Regions from separate parts of the Peribacillus sp. NPDC096540 genome, predicted to be linked through region 2. Evidence: riboswitches for the same ligand, from Rfam matches in the RefSeq annotation. Region 2 holds a riboswitch; the other holds the start of a gene.
The links. A riboswitch is a leader RNA that binds a small molecule or an ion and turns the genes downstream of it on or off. The one in region 2 is predicted to bind lysine.

Region 1 (7,427 bases), on a different contig from region 2:
GCCGTATTAATTAATATTGAAGACGACATAGAAAATGGCGATCAATTCACGACTGCCAAAATTATTGGTGAATACTTAAAAAGTAAAAATGCTGATTTAATCATTGCTGGAAACGTAGCAATCGACGGCGGTTCTGGACAAGTAGGTCCGCGCGTTGCTGAGATTTTAGAGATTCCATACATTACAACAATCACTAAATTGGACATCGCAGCTGGAAATGTAAGCGTTATCCGTGACGTTGAAGGAGATTCTGAAACAATCGAAGCTTCTCTTCCATTGCTAGTAACAGCTCAACAAGGATTAAACGAACCACGTTATCCTTCATTGCCAGGAATCATGAAAGCCAAGAAAAAACCACTAGAAGAATTAGAATTGGATGACTTGGATTTGGAAGAAGAAGATGTTGAAGCAAAAACAAAAACAATTGAAATCTACCTTCCTGCTAAAAAAGAGGCTGGAAAAGTGCTTAACGGCGAGATTAGCGATCAAGTTAGCGAACTTGTTCAATTATTACGCAGTGAAGCAAAAGTAATTTAATACAAGCGGTTCTTTTCAAAATATACTACACACAACAAAAAGATAAAATAGAGCACAGGAGGTTTTTATAAATGGCTAGAAAGTTTCTTGTATTGGGCGAAGTTCGCGACGGTTCACTAAGAAATGTATCATTTGAAGCAATCGGTGCGGCTAAACTTGCTGCAGATGGCGGAGAAATCGTTGGTGTTTTAGTTGGTGACAGTGTTCAAAGTTTTGGGAATGAATTGATCCAGTATGGTGCAGACCGGGTAGTTGCAGTTGAGAACGATCAATTAAAACAATATACATCAGATGGTTATGCGCAAAGCTTGCTTGCTATCATCGAGCAGGAAAAACCAGAAGGCATTTTCTTCGGCCATACTGCACTAGGAAAAGATCTAGCGCCAAAATTAGCTGGCAAGCTTGAATTAGGATTGATTTCCGATGTTACTTCTATTGAAGTAGAAGGCGGAAATATCGTTTTCACTCGCCCGATTTATTCTGGTAAAGCATTTGAAAAGAAAATTGTCACAGCTGGAATTGTGTTCGCGACTGTTCGTCCAAACAATATTGAACCATTAGCGAAAGATGAGTCCCGTTCTGGTGATGTTTCTACATTAAGTGTAGATATTAAAGACTTGCGTACGATTATTAAAGATGTTGTGAGAAAAGCAAGTGAAGGGGTTGACCTTTCTGAAGCAAAAGTAATCATTGCCGGCGGACGTGGGGTAAAAAGTGAAGACGGTTTTGAACCATTAAAGGAACTTGCTCAAGTTCTTGGCGGTGCAGTCGGTGCTTCTCGTGGTGCATGTGATGCAGACTATTGCGATTACTCTTTGCAAATCGGTCAAACGGGTAAAGTTGTTACTCCGGACCTATATATTGCCTGCGGAATTTCTGGAGCTATTCAGCATTTAGCTGGTATGTCCAACTCTAAAGTTATCGTTGCCATCAATAAAGATCCAGAAGCTAACATTTTTAATGTAGCTGATTATGGCATTGTCGGAGATCTTTTCGAAGTTGTTCCACTACTAACAGAAGAATTCAAAAAGTTAAAAGTGAACGCGTAATAGAAAGCATTTAAAGAAGAAACAAATAGGTAAGAAACAAGGCATTTGACAGTTAGCTGATAAATGCCTTGTTTTTTTTTGACATGTAATTTTTATTAATAATTGAGCTATCAGGAAGAGCTAAGAAACCTGTATATTTACTCTGTTTTTGGACATCCTACCACTGAAGCAAAATATTAGCATCGATTCTAGTATCAATGTTATACTGTCTTTAGTTATTTGAGTAAATTTGAGGAGGATAAATATATGGCTATTGTAAATGCAACTGACCAAACTTTCACAACTGATACTAGCGAGGGTGTCGTTCTTGTAGACTTCTGGGCTCCATGGTGTGGACCTTGTAAAATGATTGCTCCTGTTCTTCAAGAGCTTGATACTGAAATTGGCGAATCAGCTAAAATCGTAAAAGTGGATGTAGACGAAAACCAAGAAACAGCTGGAAAATTCGGCGTAATGAGCATTCCGACATTAATCGTCCTAAAAGACGGTGAAGTAGTAGATAAAGTTGTTGGTTTCCAACCTAAAGAAGCACTTGCTGAACTTATTGCAAAACACGCTTAATATTAAGTTAGCTAAAAAAAGCTTCAAGTCTGCGGACTTGAAGCTTTTTTCGCTATCTTGATATATAATTAATTGTAAAAAGGGAGAACAGGAGGCTGAATGTATGAACCAACAAATAAAGAATAAACTTGCCCTTCTTCCCGATCAACCTGGTTGCTATTTAATGAAGGATCGTCAGGGAACGATCATTTATGTAGGAAAAGCGAAAGTGTTAAAAAACCGTGTGCGCTCTTATTTCACCGGTTCTCATGATGGGAAAACGTTCCGGCTCGTTAATGAGATTGAGGATTTTGAATACATCGTTACCTCGTCCAATATCGAGGCACTCATTTTAGAGTTAAATTTAATCAAAAAACATGATCCAAAATATAATATCATGCTGAAGGATGACAAGACGTATCCATTCATCAAGTTGACTGCTGAACGGCATCCGCGATTAATCATTACGAGAAAAGTCAAAAAAGATAAAGGTAAATATTTCGGTCCGTATCCGAATGCCTTTGCGGCCAATGAAACGAAAAAACTACTCGACCGCATCTACCCTCTTAGAAAATGCAATACCCTGCCGGATCGCGTTTGTCTCTATTACCACCTCGGGCAATGCCTGGCTCCATGTGTGTATGATGTAGAGGAACAGGAATATAAAAAAATGGTGGATGATATCAATCGATTTTTAAACGGCGGCCATACTGAGATAAAAAAAGAACTGACAGAAAAAATGTTAGAAGCATCAGAAGATCTTGATTTCGAAAGAGCGAAGGAGTTCCGTGACAAAATTGCCCACATCGATATCACGATGGAGAAGCAAAAAATGATGACGACTGATTTTATCGACCGTGATGTATTTGGCTATGCCTATGACAAAGGCTGGATGTGTGTTCAGGTATTTTTTGTGCGACAAGGGAAATTGATAGAAAGGGATGTTTCACTGTTTCCAGTGTATGATGAACCGGATCAGGAACTTCTTACATTCCTAGGTCAGTTTTACGAGATAACCAATCACTTTAAACCAAAGGAAATTTTGCTGCCAGAGTCAGTAGATGCGGAAATGGCTGAGGGGCTGCTTGGCGTGAAAACGATTCATCCAAAACGGGGATCGAAAAAGGATATGCTTAAATTGGCGAATAAAAATGCTGCCATAGCCCTTCAAGAAAAGTTTTCTTTAATTGAAAGGGATGAAGAAAGAACGATCAATGCGGTGGAAAATCTCGGGGTACAATTAGGCATTTACACTCCGCATCGGATTGAGGCTTTTGATAACTCAAACATACAGGGCAGTGATCCGGTTTCTGCCTTAGTTGTATTTATTGATGGTAAGCCGGAAAAAAGAGAGTATCGCAAATATAAAATCAAAACTGTCCAAGGACCCGATGACTATGAATCGATGCGTGAAGTTGTCCGCAGAAGATATTCACGTGTTTTAAAAGAAGGGCTGCCACTTCCGGATTTAATCATTATTGATGGCGGAAAGGGACATGTGGAGGCTGTTCGAGATATTTTAGAAAATGAACTGGGTCTTGATATTCCGCTTTCTGGTCTCATTAAGGATGAAAAGCACAGAACATCGCAATTGATGATTGGCAATCCGCTGGAACTAGTACCGCTTGATTCGCGTAGCCAGGAATTTTATCTGCTGCAAAGAATTCAGGACGAAGTGCATCGGTTTGCGATTACGTTTCATCGCCAGCTACGTGGGAAAAATGCGGTTCACTCGCAGCTTGATGATATTCCTGGAGTCGGAGAAAAACGAAGAAAGCAATTGTTAAGGCATTTTGGTTCATTGAAAAAAATTAAAGAGGCATCTTTAGAACAAATTATTGAGGCAGGCATGCCAAAAGGGATAGCTGAAGGAATCGTTAGAAAATTGCAAGAATAATCTTGCTACCTACATTTCTCTATGCTATGATAAGAAGGAATTTTTAACTAGACAACTTAAAAGTGCTGATAGAGGTGCGGAATTCAAGAGTAAAAACCTGGAGAAGTATGAGCTTCGATGAAAGGTTTTGAAAGGGGATAACGCCGAAGGAAGACAAGACTCATACCTTGTTTTTCTGGTCTGACATTTAATAAATGGCGGATTGTCAGGGGATATACCCTGGAGAGCTATCTCACTGTGTTTACTGTATTAAATACGTGATCACAGCAATGAGATATTTCTCATTGCTTTTTTTATTGCCTAAAAAAGAAAAAGAGGGTGCATTAGGATGGCATTAATCGTTCAAAAATTTGGCGGGACATCCGTCGGTAGTGTCGAGAAAATCAAAAATGTTGCCAATCGAGTAATTGAGGAAGCTGAGAATGGGAATGATGTAGTCGTCGTTGTTTCAGCTATGGGGAAAACAACGGATGAATTAGTTTACATGGCCCAAGATATTTCCAGAACCCCAAGCAAGAGGGAAATGGATATGTTATTGACGACTGGAGAGCAGGTCACGATTTCCCTGTTAACGATGGCTTTAATTGAAGCGGGACGTGAAGCTATTTCTTTCACCGGCTGGCAGGCTGGCATGCAAACAGAATCAGTTCATGGGAATGCCAGGATTTTAAATATTGATGCTTCGAGAATACAAGCTCAGCTTCAAGCAAAGAAAATTGTGGTCGTTGCTGGTTTCCAAGGGAATGATGCAAACGGAGAAATCACGACACTAGGGAGGGGCGGGTCCGATACGACTGCAGTGGCTATTGCTGCAGCATTGAATGCAGACCGATGCGATATTTATACCGATGTAACGGGTGTATTTACAACAGACCCTCGCTACATAAAAGACGCTCGAAAACTGCAATCTATTTCTTACGATGAAATGCTAGAACTTGCCAATCTAGGGGCGGGTGTCCTTCATCCAAGAGCTGTCGAGTATGCGAAAAACCACCAGATTCCGCTTGAAGTCCGTTCGAGTATAGAGAAAGAAGCAGGAACTAAAATTGAGGAGGAAGCAACTATGGAAGAAAATTTAATTGTACGCGGCATTGCTTTTGAAGATAGTATTACAAGGGTCACAGTGAATGGTTTGCCCCGATCTCTAGGTTCATTATCCACAATTTTCATGACACTTGCAAAAAGCCGGATTAACGTTGACATTATTATTCAAAGTATGACCGCAGAGGATACAACAAACCTATCCTTCTCCATAAAAAGTGAAGATACGGAAGCTGTTTTAATCGTGCTAGAAAACAATAAAGACCAATTGGCATTCGATAGAGTGGAAACAGAGGGCGGATTGGCCAAAGTGTCTATCGTCGGTTCAGGAATGGTATCTAATCCGGGAGTGGCTGCCGAGATGTTTGAAGTGATGGCTAACACAGGTATCCAAGTGAAAATGGTCAGCACATCTGAAATTAAAGTCTCAACTGTCGTCAATGAAAAGGAAATGGTGAAGGCAGTCGAAGCACTTCATGAAGCGTTTAAACTAGGACAGCATGCAAAAGTGCTTGCTTGATTGCCTGGAGTCTAATGAAAAACAGACTTCCGACAAAGGGTAAGTCTGTTTTTGGGCTCATTAGATTGGGTCTCTAGGATCCCATTGAATGGTAAATGTCACTTTTTTTGCGCGACGTTTGATTTCTTCTGTTGATTCACTAAAGAATCTTTTCTGCAGTGTAATCTGCTCGGCAAGGAAACCGGCTTCAAGTTGGAAGTGGCAGTCAGGATGAAGATCTAAGCGACGGCTGATTATTTCTCCTGTTAAGGATAATTCCATCTCGTTTTTCGAAAACTTTATGATTTCAAGATGGCCCCAGCCTGCATTTTGGAAAAATGCAATAACTTCCTGTTCGCCATTCAATGGGAATTTTCTCGCTAACTGTTTACCTGCCCAATAGAGAATTTGATTAGAATCTTTTCCGAGAATATCGTTCAATAAAACTTCTCTGATTAATTCGTAGCCGAAAGCTGGAACTTGGAATTCTTCTGTTTGAATTTCTTCTTCTATCGCTGCAGCAATATTTTTTTTCATAGTTTATCGCCTCTTTCTGTAAATCTATTATAAACGTTTTTCTTTTGCAAATTATACTGTTTTTTTATTATTTCAATAGTAATTGGGAAAAAATGAGAAATTATTCCGGGATATTAATAGATTAAATAGTAATTTCTACAAATTAAATTCTTGACAATTAAAAATTATACAATTATAACCAAAAAAATCTATTCTGAAAAAGAGAATTCTTGTATCCGTTTTCTTGACGCACATAGAAGTCAGGAGTAAAATGGACATGTCACATAATTGTAAGAAAGTATAGGGATGTTTCAAATTCTATACTTTATTTTCACGCGGAGATAAAAGGTAGCCACCAGTTTATCTTTGCATGATTTTTCACAAATTAAGGGGGGGCACTTAGTGGCACAAAATCGTGAGTTTGGGAATCGTAGACTTCATTCACTACTTGGAGTTATTCCGATCGGGCTGTTCTTGTTGGAACATTTAGTTACCAACTATATGGCAACAAAGGGACCGGAATCATTTAATTCAGCAGCACATTTCTTAGAAAGCATACCGTTTCGTTATTTCTTGGAAATCTTCATCATTTTCTTACCTTTGATTTATCATGCGGTTTACGGGATTTATATCGCGTTTACGGCTAAAAATAATTTGGGTAGGTTTGGATTTTTCCGAAATTGGATGTTCTTTTTACAACGTCTAAGCGGAATCATTACGTTGATTTTCCTTGTTTGGCATGTTTGGTCAACTAGAATTCAAGCAGCATTAGGTACAGAGGTAGACTTTGACATGATGGCTGAGATTTTCTCTAATCCATTTATGATTGCATTTTATTTAGTTGGGGTCATTTCGACAATTTTCCACTTCTCTAATGGATTATGGTCATTTGCTGTGAGCTGGGGTCTGACAGTTTCACCTAAATCGCAAAAAATCATGACTTACGTTACTTTGATCGTTTTCGTTCTTCTTTCTTATGTAGGGGTTAGCGCAATTTTCGCTTTCGTATAAGAAGATAGAGTTCATTTATAAGTATTAGGAAAAACATAGCTTTGCTAATGGAAATAAGGGAGTGACAGAATTGGGTAAAGGTAAAATTATTATCGTTGGTGGAGGTCTAGCTGGTTTAATGGCTACGATCAAAGCAGCAGAGCTGGGACAACAGGTTGATTTATTTTCTTTAGTACCTGTTAAACGCTCTCACTCAGTTTGTGCCCAAGGCGGAATCAATGGGGCAGTAAATACAAAAGGTGAAGGGGATTCTCCATATATCCACTTTGATGATACAGTTTATGGCGGAGATTTCTTAGCTAACCAACCACCGGTTAAAGCGATGTGCGAAGCAGCA
Region 2 (7,427 bases):
GTAATTCTCTATAGTGAAGAATTAGCTGGAAAAGGCCTCAATGATTATGTCGATACATATAGGCGTGACCCAATGGTGGGAAGAGATCTATATTTAGCTGTTGTTCATGGCAGAGCTGATGATGTAGTTAAAATAGAGCCGAAGTTATCCAAAACTCCAGGGGTTCAAGTAAAAGAGCTAATTGAACAAAACATCAGAACGAATTTACCTAATGTCGATTTGCACCACTATTTATATGCCAGTCATGGTAAAGGAATTGATCCGGTTATGCCATTATTGGAAACAGCAGGCGAGCGTGTACGGGTGAAAGGGATTGCTCTGTTTAAAAAGGACAGGTACATTGGCAAGTATATTCCTTATGAGGACGGTTTCTTATTCAAAGTCCTTAGCGAAAACTTCAAACTGGGGAGTTATGAAATAAAATTGAAGGATAATGACTTTATTGATATTAATAACGTTCAATCACGTGTCCATTATGATATCTTACATGCAAATCAAGAGCCCAAGGTCAGGATTGATGTGAAAATAAAGGCAAGTATACTTGAGGTACAAGGGTATGACTTGGGCAAACCACTCGACGTGAAAAATATAGAGAATAAAGCTGAGCAGGTCATTGAAAAAAAACTAAATAAGATGTTAACTATGTTTCAGGAAAATAATATAGATCCAACTGCGATGGGTGATATCGCTAGAAGTAAAACAAGAAAATTTAATCGAAAACATTGGGAGGAAGTATATCCTCATATTCCAATTGATTTGGCTGTAGATATTGAAATGATTCAAACGGGAATCGCAGAATAAGGAAAAAAATCCATAATATAAAAATTCCTTAAATAGATTCGTTAATCAAGAATATTCCGAAGTTTCACTCTTTATAATAGGTGTATTGATGTAAACAATTATGTCAATTTGCTTAACGAAGGGTGTGGAGGAAATGGACAAAACATGGTGGAAAGAGGCGGTTGTATATCAGGTGTATCCCAGGAGTTTTATGGATAGCGATGGAGACGGGATAGGGGACCTAAAAGGAATATTGATGAGACTTGATTATTTACAGGAGCTGGGTGTAGATGTGATATGGCTTTCTCCGGTTTATCAATCTCCCAATGATGATAATGGGTATGATATTAGTGATTATCGTTCGATAATGACTGAGTTTGGGACAATGAGTGATTTTGACCGGCTATTGAAGGCAGTTCATGAGCGTGGAATGAAAATCATGATGGATCTTGTGGTCAATCATACGTCAGATGAACATTCATGGTTCAAGGAATCCCGGTCTTCTAAAGATAATCCGAAGAGGGATTACTATATTTGGAGGCCTGGGAAGCATGGAAAGGAGCCGAATAATTGGGAATCCATATTCAAAGGTTCGGCATGGAAATATGATGAGGCAACGGATGAGTATTATTTGCATTTATTCAGTAAAAAACAGCCGGATTTAAATTGGGAACATCCTGAGCTTCGTGAAGAAATTTACAGCATGATGAAATGGTGGCTGGATAAGGGAGTCGATGGCTTCAGAATGGATGTTATTAACTTCCTTTCGAAAGACCAGCGATATATGGACGGGGATGTCCGGGATGGGAAACAGCATGGTGATGGAAGTCCATTTTTCGTGAATGGTCCGCGCATTCATGAGTTTTTGCAGGAAATCAATCAGCGAGTGCTTTCAGGTTATAACTTGATTACAGTTGGTGAAATGCCTGGTGTATCACCTGATGAAGCCACATTGTTCACAGGGAAAGAACGAGGTGAGCTACATATGGTCTTTCAATTTGAACATATGGATTTGGGGGGAGGGCCAGAAGGGAAATGGAGCAACAACAAGTGGGAACTGAGTGACTTAAAGCGAATTCTTTCCAAGTGGCAGATTGGTTTAGAGGAGGATGGTTGGAACAGTTTATACTGGAATAACCATGATCAACCGAGAATTGTTTCAAGGTTCGGAGACGATGGGAAATATCGGGTAGAAAGCGCGAAAATGCTTGCTGTTTGTCTGCATATGCTTCAGGGAACCCCTTATATTTATCAGGGCGAAGAACTGGGTATGACCAACGTTTTCTTTGAAAGAATAGATGAATACCGCGATATTGAAACGCTGAATTCTTATGAGGAACTTGTGAATTCGTATGGATGGACAGAAGAGCGGATGATGGAAGCCATATACGCGCGCAGTCGAGATAATGCAAGGACACCTGTTCAGTGGAATGACTCAAGAAACGCGGGGTTTACGACGGGAACTCCTTGGATCGGTGTCAATTCTAATTATCCGGAGATTAATGCAGAAAAGGCCTATAACGATCCGAATTCTATCTTTCATTTTTATAAAAAGCTTATTCAATTACGTAAAAGACATGAAGCCATCGTTTATGGCCGTTACGAACTACTATGGCCTGATGATGAACAAATATTTGCCTATACGAGAACGCTTAATGAAGAAAAGCTGCTAGTATTATGTAATTTCAAAGACTATGAAGCTTCCTTTTCCATACCTGAAGGGTTAGATACAATGTCTGCTACACTGTTAATCGGCAATTATGAACAGCTGCCGATTGAGGAAATTTCCGTTAAACCTCTGCGACCGTTTGAATGCCGTGTCTATCATTTTAAATAAAAAAAGGACCTGATTTGGACTTACCCCCGTCAAGTAGACAGCTTAAAAAAAGACTAGGCAACCATCGAGATTCGATATTCAATCGGAGCTCGATGGTTAAGTCGTTTGAGCAAGGACACCTCCTATAGATTTGGATAATGCTTTTTTTAAGTAAGCCACCTGGGCCTTATAGTATTCCAATTCTTCTTCCAGGCTATCGAATTTCGTACGAGGACGTCCCTTCAAGGGGTTTTTTAAACCCTTGTTACCGCTGCTTTTTCCTCTTGAGTCTGAAATACCGCCAGTATCTTGATATTTTCGCACCCAATCCATTAACTGCGTTTTACTTTTTAGACCATATTACTTCGCTATAGCAGATTGGCTACCAATATTTAAATAACTTTGGACAACCTGAATCTTGAATTCCTCTGAATAAGTTTGAAATTTATCCCCTTTTTTAGCCAAAATAAAATCCCCTCCAAGTAATAGTGTAACATCCATGTTTTTTCATGGACTTTTTACACTGTCTACTTTAAGGGGATAATATCAATTCCTCTGGAAATCAGGTCCTTTAAAACGCTTATTTTACTTTAAAATCACATTCCTCAAGTGGAACGATTTTAGTTTTATACTTAATCTTATAGCCGAACCATAGGACGAAGAATAAAATCAGGCCAATGTAAGAAACAAACATTGAATTCCAATCAATCCCGCTGCTGCTGAATGCTTGGTAGCCTTGTCCAATGATAATGAAAATACATAAGACGAGCGCGAAAATCGGACCAGTTGGGAAGCCTTTAGCAAGGTATGGTAAAGCATTCAAATCAAGACCTTGAGCTACATAGGCTTTGCGGAAGCGATAGTGAGCAATCGCAATTCCAACCCATGTGACAAATCCAGCCATACCTGAAGCATTTAATAACCAAATATAAACGACGCCGTCTCCGAAAAATGAAGCTAAGAAAGCAAGGCAACCGACTAAAGAAGTCGCAATAAGAGCATTCACAGGAACCCCTCTTTTATCGAGCTTGCCAAGGAATTTCGGAGCTTTTCCGTCGCGGGCCAAATCCCATAGCATACGAGTCGAAGCATACATGCCGGAGTTACCAGCAGAGAGCACAGATGACAATATAACTGCGTTCATGACCGATGCCGCAAATGCAAGACCTGCGCGTTCAAATACAAGCGTAAATGGACTGACCGCTACATCCTCACTCAATAAACGTGCATCTGTGAACGGAATGATCATTCCAATTACAAAAATCGCAAGGATATAGAATAAGAGTATGCGCCAAAAAACGGACTTGATCGCTTTAGGGATATTTTTTTCTGGATTCTCACTTTCACCGGCTGTAACACCAAGTAATTCTGTTCCTTGGAAAGAGAAACCTGCTGCCATGAATACACCTAGAATTGTGAAGAAGCCTCCGTTAAATGGACCTTCTCCCATGGTGAAATTAGAAAAACCAATTGGGTCTTTACCGCCCAGGATTCCGAAAATCATTAAAAATCCAGTGATTAAGAAAATGATAACGGTCACGATCTTAATTAAAGCAAACCAGAATTCAGCTTCGCCAAATCCTTTAACAGACATATAGTTAAAAAGAAACATAATAATTAACGCAACGGCACTCCAAATAATGGACGAGCTGTCCGGGAACCAGAATTTCATAATCAGGACAACGGCAGCGAGTTCTGCTGCAATTGTAATGGCCCAGTTATACCAATAGTTCCAGCCAATCGCGAAACCGAAAGACGGATCGACGAATTTGGATGCGTAGACACGGAACGAACCGGCTACTGGCATGAATGCTGCCATTTCTGCAAGACTTGTCATTAAGTAATAAACCATGAAGCCAATGGCTGAGTATGCTACCAAAGCACCTCCAGGTCCAGCCGTATGGATGGCACCGCCACTTGCTAAAAATAAACCTGTTCCAATCGTTCCACCTAATGAAATCATCATTAAGTGCCGTGCTTTCAGGCTCCTTTTCAACTCAGTGGGATTTGATGTTTCTCGTGAATTTGACAATTGATGTTACACTCCTTTTTATTGGAAGGGAACGATATATAAAAAAACAGCAGTCGAAAAAGATCGACGGCTGTTTATAATAAACCCGTTTATCCTTCCGAAGATAGCTCCCCACGTTTAAAAAACGTGACAGTGGTGTACCTGTTCGGTAACACCGCCAGCCTAGATATACAAGGACCATATCTAAACTTCGGCAACTTATCCTTTCAAACGGAGTCGTCAATTTTCCTGAATCTCGTCCGTTCTACTTTTATAAGTCGCAGCCTCTAACTCATCGGTAAATGAGGAAGTATTCAATTTTCTTATACTAAATATATAAATCGTTGCGTCAACCTCTAGTCAACTTATACGATCTCAGTATAATGTTCAGTCAACCGCTTCTATGTCAGCAGGTCATTGAGTAAACTTTGCTATATTAAAATTATAAAATAATCTTATAGATAGCGCAATGATTATTTTTCAAGGTTATTTTTTCCTAGTTTTTAAATGTATTACTTAAATTTGGTGTTTAAATGTTTGTCATTTAAAAATAATTTTATTCTAATAATTACGATATTTCAAATAGTTTTACGTTTCATAAGAGTGTAATCTAATTTTACATGTCTGATAACTTCTGGATTTTCAAATAGATCAACAGCCATTTTTCCAATTAAATCAAGCGGCAAGGAAACGGTTGTGATATCGAGCATCTCACTGAGGCTATCATTATTAAAACCAAGAATGGCCACGTCTTCAGGTACTTTCATTCCCGATTTGTTAGCTGAAAGAATGAATCCGGCAGCGGTGTCATCATTAGTAATGATGATAGCTTCTGGTTTATCTATCATAGAATTCCAATCTTGGAACAATTTCTCGCCATCTTTGATGTGATAACTGCCCTCAAACAGCCATTCTTTATTATTTATAAGATGATACTTATTCATAATATCGTTAAATGCCTTTGTACGAAGGTAGCTGTTTCTGCTCTTTTTTCGCCCGAGACTGTATCCAATTTTCTTATAGCCTTTAGCAACCACGTATTCAAGAGCAGAAGAAAAAGCGGCATAGTGATCAATACTGATGGATGATAATTCAGCCTGGGCTGTATCTTCACATAAAATAATTGGTCCATATTTCTGATAGTCCAAGAGGACCTTCATTTCTGAAATTCTTGAACAAACGATAATGCCATCGATTTGCTTCATTTGTAACATATTCAATGCCTGAATTTCTTTTTCTCTTTCATATTGAGTTTGAAAGATGACTATATGATAGCCGATAGCATTGGCTTGTTTTGTAATTCCATTCACGATTGCTCCGTAATAGGGGTGATTGGTGAAGGGAATGATGACGCCGATTAGATTTGTTTTGCCTTTTGAAAGATGAATGGCGTTGATATTTCTCGAATAGTTTAATTGATCAATGGCCTGTAAAACACTCTTTCTTTTTTCAGGACTAACATATGGGTGATTATTCATTACACGAGACACTGTGGTAACGGACACACCTGCATATTGAGCAATTTTTTTAATATTTGTCATAGAATCACCATTTTTTCTTTTTTTTATTGTATCGTATGAAACCCATTTCAGAGCAAGAGGCGAGAATAAGAGAACTAAAGATTTCTTCATTTAGGGTCTTGTTCTGGTATGGGTTTCATCCTTTAAGATTGAAAAAAGTCTTAGAGGAGGGGATTAGGATGGTTCAAACTTTACTCTGTCTGATTGTACTATGTGGTATCGAATTGGGATTAGCGTCTTTAGCCATATCGTTAAAGTCGGATAACTGAATCGGCTAAAGCTTAGCGTGATAATAGAACACGAGAATTGCCCAAGAACATAGATGAATGAGTAACAGAATGCCAAGGACAGGAGCGACAGAAAGTTTCACGCCAAATAGTAATAAGCAGAAAAAAAAGCATGTCGCAATAAGAGTGAAAAATCAGCTGGATGCCCGTGCTCTAGTTCGGATGAGGTCAAAACGTTCATCTAATCCCCGTTGCTTGGCGGCGGCACGGCGTCCCCACCATAATCCAGTCAGTCCGCAAATAATCCCAAGCATAATTCCTAAAAAAGCCCACCAGTTAAAATCCTCCATTACTACTCCTCCTCAAATATAAATATATCTTCAATGGCTAGTTGAAACACCTTCGCTAACTTGTAAGCAAGCTTGATGGAAGGGTCGAATCTTCCTGTTTCTATAGAAATAATCGTTTGTCGGGACACACCTGTAAGTTCGGACAGCCTTTCTTGTGTAAGTTTATGCGCTTTGCGTAGTTCCCGAATGTTATTTTTCAAATTTCTTAAACTCCTTTCATTAATGTAAAGTTAGCTTTACGTAAAGTGTACTTTACAAACTGAAAATATGTAAATGAATTTTATTCGACAAAATCCTATGATAAAGAATAGTGGTCAAAGATAAAAGTGTTGCAGTTTTTTAGTATATTTGTGTATAGTATAAAACAAGTTGCGTATAGGAAAATTTTTAGCATCCGCGAAAATATGATAATAGGAAAAAAATTTAAACTAAATTTTGCACTTGGTAAACATTTTTAGGGAAATGAAAAAGGAGGGAATGTGGGTGAGTTTTCTAAAAACTATTGGTGGTGTACTTGCTGCTGTGCTCCTTTTAACGGGATGCAGCAATGATACGACTGAACAAGATAAAGGCAATAGCAAGGTAAAGGTCGTCGCAACAACAGGGATGATTGGGGACTTGGTTGAGAATATCGGTGGTAAACAAGTAGAGGTCACTAGTTTAATGGGACCTGGAGTCGATCCCCACCTTTATAAGGCAACACAGGGTGATGTGAAGACACTG

Region 1: linked by a shared signal. The riboswitch ahead of ACQKMR_RS15675 (aspartate kinase) and the one ahead of ACQKMR_RS01275 (amino acid permease) in region 2 are both predicted to bind lysine.

The regions. Positions count from the first base shown of each region.
Region 1 is NZ_JBNNTG010000017.1:80,183-87,609, forward strand. It holds gene ACQKMR_RS15655 (electron transfer flavoprotein subunit beta/FixA family protein) at 1-537, shown strand, start outside; gene ACQKMR_RS15660 (electron transfer flavoprotein subunit alpha/FixB family protein) at 609-1,586, shown strand; gene trxA (thioredoxin) at 1,806-2,147, shown strand; gene uvrC (excinuclease ABC subunit UvrC) at 2,251-4,023, shown strand; lysine riboswitch at 4,085-4,261, shown strand; gene ACQKMR_RS15675 (aspartate kinase) at 4,352-5,584, shown strand; gene ACQKMR_RS15680 (YslB family protein) at 5,645-6,100, opposite strand; gene ACQKMR_RS15685 (succinate dehydrogenase cytochrome b558 subunit) at 6,482-7,090, shown strand; gene sdhA (succinate dehydrogenase flavoprotein subunit) at 7,161-7,427, shown strand, end outside.
Region 2 is NZ_JBNNTG010000001.1:282,560-289,986, forward strand. It holds gene ACQKMR_RS01265 (Ger(x)C family spore germination protein) at 1-801, shown strand, start outside; gene ACQKMR_RS01270 (glycoside hydrolase family 13 protein) at 935-2,617, shown strand; gene ACQKMR_RS01275 (amino acid permease) at 3,177-4,628, opposite strand; lysine riboswitch at 4,725-4,905, opposite strand; gene ACQKMR_RS01280 (LacI family DNA-binding transcriptional regulator) at 5,186-6,148, opposite strand; gene ACQKMR_RS01285 (hypothetical protein) at 6,549-6,704, opposite strand; gene ACQKMR_RS01290 (helix-turn-helix transcriptional regulator) at 6,707-6,904, opposite strand; gene ACQKMR_RS01295 (metal ABC transporter solute-binding protein, Zn/Mn family) at 7,182-7,427, shown strand, end outside.